Regions from separate parts of the Turicibacter sp. H121 genome, predicted to be linked through region 1. Evidence: predicted binding sites of a transcription regulator. Region 1 holds the regulator's gene; each other region holds the start of a gene.
What was found. Region 1 encodes HrcA, which represses chaperone genes, less so after heat shock. Its sites were predicted from a motif close to TTTTAGCACTNNNNNNNNNNNAGTGCTAAAA; they were not measured.
Positions count from the first base shown of each region.

Region 2: a site for HrcA is predicted at 1,454-1,484, ahead of htpG (molecular chaperone HtpG). Genes of this name have one in related genera too.
Region 3: a site for HrcA is predicted at 982-1,012, ahead of clpB (ATP-dependent chaperone ClpB). Genes of this name have one in related genera too.

Region 1 is NZ_CP013476.1:110,105-112,392, reverse strand. It holds gene trxA (thioredoxin) at 1-273, shown strand, start outside; gene hrcA (heat-inducible transcriptional repressor HrcA) at 481-1,503, shown strand; gene grpE (nucleotide exchange factor GrpE) at 1,516-2,073, shown strand; gene dnaK (molecular chaperone DnaK) at 2,099-2,288, shown strand, end outside.
Region 2 is NZ_CP013476.1:2,288,243-2,290,530, reverse strand. It holds gene htpG (molecular chaperone HtpG) at 1-1,389, opposite strand, end outside; gene AT726_RS10980 (YhgE/Pip domain-containing protein) at 1,582-2,288, opposite strand, start outside.
Region 3 is NZ_CP013476.1:618,980-621,267, reverse strand. It holds gene AT726_RS03105 (Cof-type HAD-IIB family hydrolase) at 24-848, opposite strand; gene clpB (ATP-dependent chaperone ClpB) at 1,066-2,288, shown strand, end outside.

The sequences.
Region 1 (2,288 bases):
ATCGCAAGTGGATTAGTATTAGTTGACTTCTATGCTGATTGGTGTGGACCATGTAAAATGATTGCACCAGTTTTAGATGAATTAGCAACAGAGTTAGAAGGAACAGCAAAAATTGTTAAAGTAAACGTAGATAACTGTCCAGCAGTTGCAGCTGAATATAAAGTAATGTCAATTCCAACATTAATTTTATTCAAAGATGGACAAGCAGTTCAACAAACAGTAGGTTTCCAACCTAAAGCCTCATTATTATCATTAATTGAAGCAAATAAATAATGAAATTTTAAAAAGAGGGTACACTATGCATTGTACCTTCTTTTGTTTTATTATCAGCCATCGTCTATCTCGAAAACGTCTGATTTGAGTTTGTATAATAAAGATAAAAAACAAAAAAATTAGCACTATAGTGTTGACAGTGCTAATAGAGTTTTATATAATGGTATTAGCACTTAGGGTTAATGAGTGCTAAAAGAGGTGTTTACATTGCTAACAGAACGTCAAATATTAGTTTTAAAGGCAATTGTAGAAGAGTTCATACAAACTGCACAACCAGTTGGTTCGCGAATCCTTTCTAAAAAAGAGGAATTAAACTTCTCTGCTGCAACCATTCGTAATGATATGGCAGATTTAGAGGATTTGGGATTTATTGAAAAAACTCATACATCGAGTGGTCGCGTGCCAAGTCAAAAAGGCTATCGCTATTATGTAGATTTCATCGTAAATCAAGAACCGATGGAGACAACACCAGAAGTAGGAATATTTAGACAATTGTTAGATCAAAAACAATTTGAACGTGAAACAACGATTAAAGAAGCTGTGAAGCTCTTATCGAGTTTGACTAACTACACATCGATTTTACTTGGACCTTCTAGAGATTATAGTCGAGTGAAAAAAATTCAACTTGTTCCAATCTCAGAACGTCAAGCGGTGTTTGTTTTGATTACAGATCAAGGCCATGTAGAAAGTCGAACAATTACTCTTCCAACTAATATTGATATGACTAGAATGGAAAGCATTATCAAAGCACTCAATGAGTTATTAGTAGGAGAATACATTGGACATGTTCATGAAAAATTGACAGAAAGTTTTGAACATCAATTACATGATTTTATTTCTTATAAAGAAGAAATTATGTATGCGATGCTACAACTTTTAACCCAGTCATTAAATCAACAAAATTATATTTTGAGTGGGAAGTCAAATATTTTAAAACAACCTGAATTTAACGATTTAGATAAAGCGTATCATTTATTTAATATGATTGAAGCTGATGAAATTGTTAAAGTAATAGAAGCCGAGGAAGACGGCCATCAATTAACGGTTAAAATTGGACAAGAGAATGAGATTAAAGCGATGGAGAATTGTACGCTAATTACAGTTCCTTATCAGATTAGTGATCATGAATTTGGTAAAATTGCGGTACTAGGTCCGACCCGAATGGAGTATCGTAAAATTATTCCACTTCTTGAACAAGTTGCTCGAATCATGTCTGATTTATATAAATAGGAGGTGGGACGATTGAATAAGGATGCCCAATCAGTTGAGGAATTAAATGAAGAAAATGTGGAAGCTGTAGAATCAACGTGCTGCCAAGAAGAGTGTGAAGCAACAGAAACAGCTGAAACAATCTCTGAAACTGAAAGTTTAAAGCAGCAAATTGAAGAGTTAAAAGATCAATTGCTACGTAATGCGGCAGAGCTTGAAAACTTCAAGCGTCGTATGAATGAAGAACGTGCACGTGAAGTAAAGTATCGTTCGCAATCAATTGTAACAAATATTATTCCAGCAATTGATAACTTCGAACGTGCATTATCAAGTACGGTTGAAGATGAAAATACCAAAACATTTTTAACAGGATTTAAAATGATCCATGCTCAATTAGTAGATGCTCTTAAACAAGAAGGAGTAGAAGTAATCGAAGCAGAGGGTGTCGCTTTTGATCCAACAGTACACCAAGCAGTGATGCAAGAAGCTGTAGAAGGTGTAGAATCAGGAATGGTATTACAAGAGTTACAAAAAGGATATAAGCTAAAGGATCGTGTGATCCGACCATCAATGGTAAAAGTTAGCGAATAATATAGATTAAGGAGGATGAATCTCTATGGGTAAAATTATCGGTATCGACTTAGGAACAACAAACTCATGTGTTTCTGTAATGGAAGGTGGAGAGGCAAAGGTTATTGCTAATCCAGAAGGAGCTCGTACAACACCATCTGTTGTTTCATTTAAAGGTGAAGAACGTCAAGTTGGTGATGTGGCTAAACGTCAGGCAATTACGAACCCAAATACAA
Region 2 (2,288 bases), 440 kb from region 1:
TTGGTATGACATTAACATTTTAATCGCAAATTCATCAATATCTTCTGTGAAGTATAAAATCTCATATCCTTTATCTAACACAGCCTCTGATTGTGGTAACTTTTTAATACGATCGATTGAATCTCCTACGGCATAATAAATATGCGTTTGATCTTCTTTCATACGAGACACGTATTCCTCTAATGTCACTAATTTATCTTCATGAGATGAAGCAAACATTAATAAATCTTGTAGCACGTCTTTGTTTGCTCCAAAGTCTGAATAAACACCATATTTTAATTGACGTCCAAATGATTGATAGAATGTTTCATACTTTTCACGATCATTTTTAATCATTTTTTCTAATTCATTTTTAATTTTCGTTTTAATGTTCTTTGCAATTAATTTTAATTGACGGTCATGCTGTAAAATTTCACGAGAAATATTTAACGATAAATCTTCTGAATCGACAATTCCTTTGACGAAACTAAAGTAATCTGGTAATAGGTCGGCACATTTATTCATGATTAAGACACCACTTGAATAAAGTTCTAATCCTTTTTCATACTCTGTTGTATAGAAATCGTATGGCATCTTCTCTGGAATATAAAGAATAGCATTATAGCTTACTGTTCCATCTACACTTAAATGAATATGTGCTAATGGTTGATCAAATCCAAAGTGTTTTTCATTATAGAAGTTTTCATAATCTTCATCAGTTAATTCGCGTTTATTTTTCTTCCAAATTGGAACCATGCTATTAACTGTTTGTTCTTCTGTGACTTCTTCATATTCACTTTCACTACCTTCTTTTAGTTGTGAGCGTGTTAAATCCATTTTAATTGGATAACGAATGAAGTCTGAATATTTTTTGATAATTGATTTTAATTTATAGACATCTAAATACTCATCAAAGTTTTCATCTTCTGTATTTTCTTTTACTGTTAAAATGATGTCTGTTCCAACCGTTGCTTTTTCACATGGCTCAATCGTATATCCATCGGCTCCACATGATTCCCACTTATAAGCTGTTTCTGCTCCTAAAGCTTTTGAAATGACAGTCACTTTATCAGCCACTAAGAAAGCTGAATAAAATCCAACCCCAAATTGTCCAATAATATCATGACCATCTTCTAACTCTGTATCTTTTTTAAATTGTAATGAACCACTTTTAGCGATAACCCCTAAATGTTCATCCAACTCCGCTTCTGTCATACCGATTCCTGTATCAGAAATCGTAATCTGACGCTTTTCTTCATCAATAGAAATTTTAATAAAGTAATCATCTGCATTGAAGCTTAAATCTGAATCTGTTAAGGCTTTATAATATAGTTTATCAATCGCATCACTTGCATTCGAAATTAACTCACGTAAGAAAATTTCACGATGTGTGTAAATTGAATTAATCATTAAATCTAATAATCGTTTTGACTCTGCTTTAAATTGTTTCAATTTAATCGCTCCTCTGTTCTTTTTTTATCACTCTCATCATTAGAGTGCTAACACCCATATCAAATATATATCATACCCTAAATTTGGTGTCAACATTTTAATCCGCTATCACAGTAAATTCCAAGAAAAAATCGCATGATTTTCATGCGATTATTCCCCTAACCCACTTTCTTCAAATTTCTCAGCAAATCCTTGTAATAACTTATTAATTGGTTTCTTTAAAAATAATGAAATAAGAACTGCCCCCACACTATAGATACACATAATGATAATATCTTTTGCTAAAACATTTTCCACGATTCCACCAATCGATTCACGTGCAAAAGAAATCGCATATGTAAAAGGCAAAAATGGATTAATAATTTGGAAGAACTTAGGTGTTAATTGAATTGGGAAAGTTCCTCCTGAACCTGCCACTTGTAAGACTAATAGAATAATTGAGACAACCTTTCCAACGTTACCAAATACTGAAACGAGTGAATAAACGATAAAAGTAAATGTGATACTCGTGAATAAAATTCCAACAATAAATAAACCTGGATTGACACAGTAGATATTTAAAAGATATAAATCACCTAATGCAATAATAAGACCTTGAACAAGTGCAATTGTTGCAAACAACAAGAACTTTCCAAAATATTCTTCACTTGGACGATATTCGCCTTTTGCATGAACCGATAACATTGAAATTAATAACGTCATTCCGACCCACTGAGCGAGTACACTATAAAATGGTGTCATCGCAGTACCGTAGTTATGCATTGGGAAGATGGTTTCCTCAACTAAATCGACGGGAGATGACATAAAGTTTTGACGTTCCGTCACTGCTTCTTGAAGTAACGTTAACACCTCTTGTA
Region 3 (2,288 bases), 510 kb from region 1:
TAGCTAATGACCTTTTTCATTATTTATTTTTTAGGTGTTAAGATGTATTCGTGGATGTAGTGAGCAACGCCGCTTTCTTTGTTTGATTTTGTTGTGGTGTTCGCTACTGCTTTTAGTTTATCGATGGCATTATCCATGGCGACACCGACTCCAGCATATTTTAACATTTCGATATCATTATCTCCGTCACCGAAGGCGATGATATCTTTTTGTTCAATGTTGAAATATTTGGCCAATTTTTCAATCGCTGTTGCTTTATTTGTATTTGATTTAAACACTTCGATAATGTTGACATTATCGCCATCCCATTTGCGGCATGTCACGATGTCACCGTAGTTTTCACGTAAGAAACTCATGACTTTTTCTGGGTATCCCTCTTTAGCTTCTAATAAGAATCCGTTTGGATGTTCGTCTAATGTTTCTTTAAATGGTCCGTATTTCACTGATGTACATGTTTCAATATGGAACCAATCACGAATAGTATCTCCTTGATGTAAGACATATAAGTGATCTTTGTATTCACAAAAGGCATTGACGATATAATCTTTTAATTCTGAATCGAATAAAGTTAAAACAACCTCTGTTGGGATTTGAGCCACAATATCCTCAAAGGTTTCGTCTTCTGGATGATGTATATAAGCTCCATTAAAGTTAATAATAGGTGTATCAAGACCTAACTCTTTGTAGAAGTGTAACGATGCACGTGCTGGGCGGCCTGTTGCAATCACAACGATATGTCCTGCTTCTTTTGCAGCGATTAAAGCTTCTTTTGTATTTGGGTCAAGTGTTTCCCAATTTTGTAATGCAGTTCCATCTAAGTCTGTTACGATTAGTTTCTTTGTTTCCATTAAAACACCTCCGGATAAATATGATAACACAGATAGCGAACAAGTTAAATGAACTTATACAAGATGTGGTGAATTTGTGAAACGTGATTAGTCTTGGCTATTTACAAAATAATAAACACTTACATTTTGGAATTATTAGCACTCTTATTGACTGAGTGCTAAAACAAGAGTATAATGATAGTATCATCATAGATGATGAAGAAATGGAGTGAGAATCATGAATATTAATAAAATGACTGAAAAGCTACAACAGGGCTTAGTAAATGCACAGTCTCTTGCAACTTCATTACATCACCAAGAGATTGATACCCCGCATTTATTAATGTCCTTATTACAAGACCATGACGGATTAGCCGCTCGTGTTTTTACAAAGGCAGGCTATCCGATTCAAGAGATATTACAAGAATTAAAACAAATTTTAGATAAAAAGCCAGCTGTTACTGGAGCAACAGGTGATCCATACGTTTCAGCAGATTTAAATCGTGCTTTATTAAAAGCAGATGATTATGCTCGAGCTTGGAAAGATGATTATTTATCAGTGGAGCACGTCTTGCTTGCGATGCTCGAATCAAAAGATTATCAAATGAAGCAATTAATAAAAAAACATCAGATTAATGAAAAGCACTTAAAAGAAATTATTTCACAGATAAGGGGGAATTCACGCGTGATGACACAAAACCCAGAAGCAACTTATGAAGTCTTAGAAAAATACGGACGTGACTTAGTAGAAGATGTAAAATCAGGAAAAATTGATCCGGTTATTGGTCGCGATGAAGAGATTCGTCGTGCGATTCGTATTTTATCTCGTAAAACAAAAAATAACCCGGTGTTAATTGGTGAGCCTGGGGTTGGTAAAACTGCTATCGTTGAAGGGTTAGCTTGGCGTATTGTTCGACAAGATGTGCCTGAAAGTTTAAAAGATAAAGTGATTTTTGAATTAGACTTAGCCGCTTTAGTTGCCGGTGCTAAATATCGTGGTGAGTTTGAAGAGCGTTTAAAAGCGGTATTGAATGAAGTTAAAAATAGTGATGGACGTATTATTTTATTCATTGACGAAATTCATACCATCGTTGGAGCAGGACGTACAGATGGTGCAATGGATGCAGGGAACTTATTAAAACCATTATTAGCTCGTGGTGAATTACACTGCATTGGTGCTACAACATTAAAAGAATATCGTGAGTACATTGAAAAAGATCCTGCCTTAGAGCGACGTTTCCAAAAAGTTCAAGTTAATGAACCAACAGTCGAAGATACCGTTTCAATCTTACGTGGATTGAAAGATCGCTTTGAAGTACACCATCGTGTTAGTATTTCAGACCGTGCGATTGTAGCAGCTGCGACATTATCTGATCGATATATTACGGATCGTTTTTTACCAGATAAAGCCATCGATTTAATTGATGAAGCGTGCGCAACGATTCGTACTGAAATCGACTC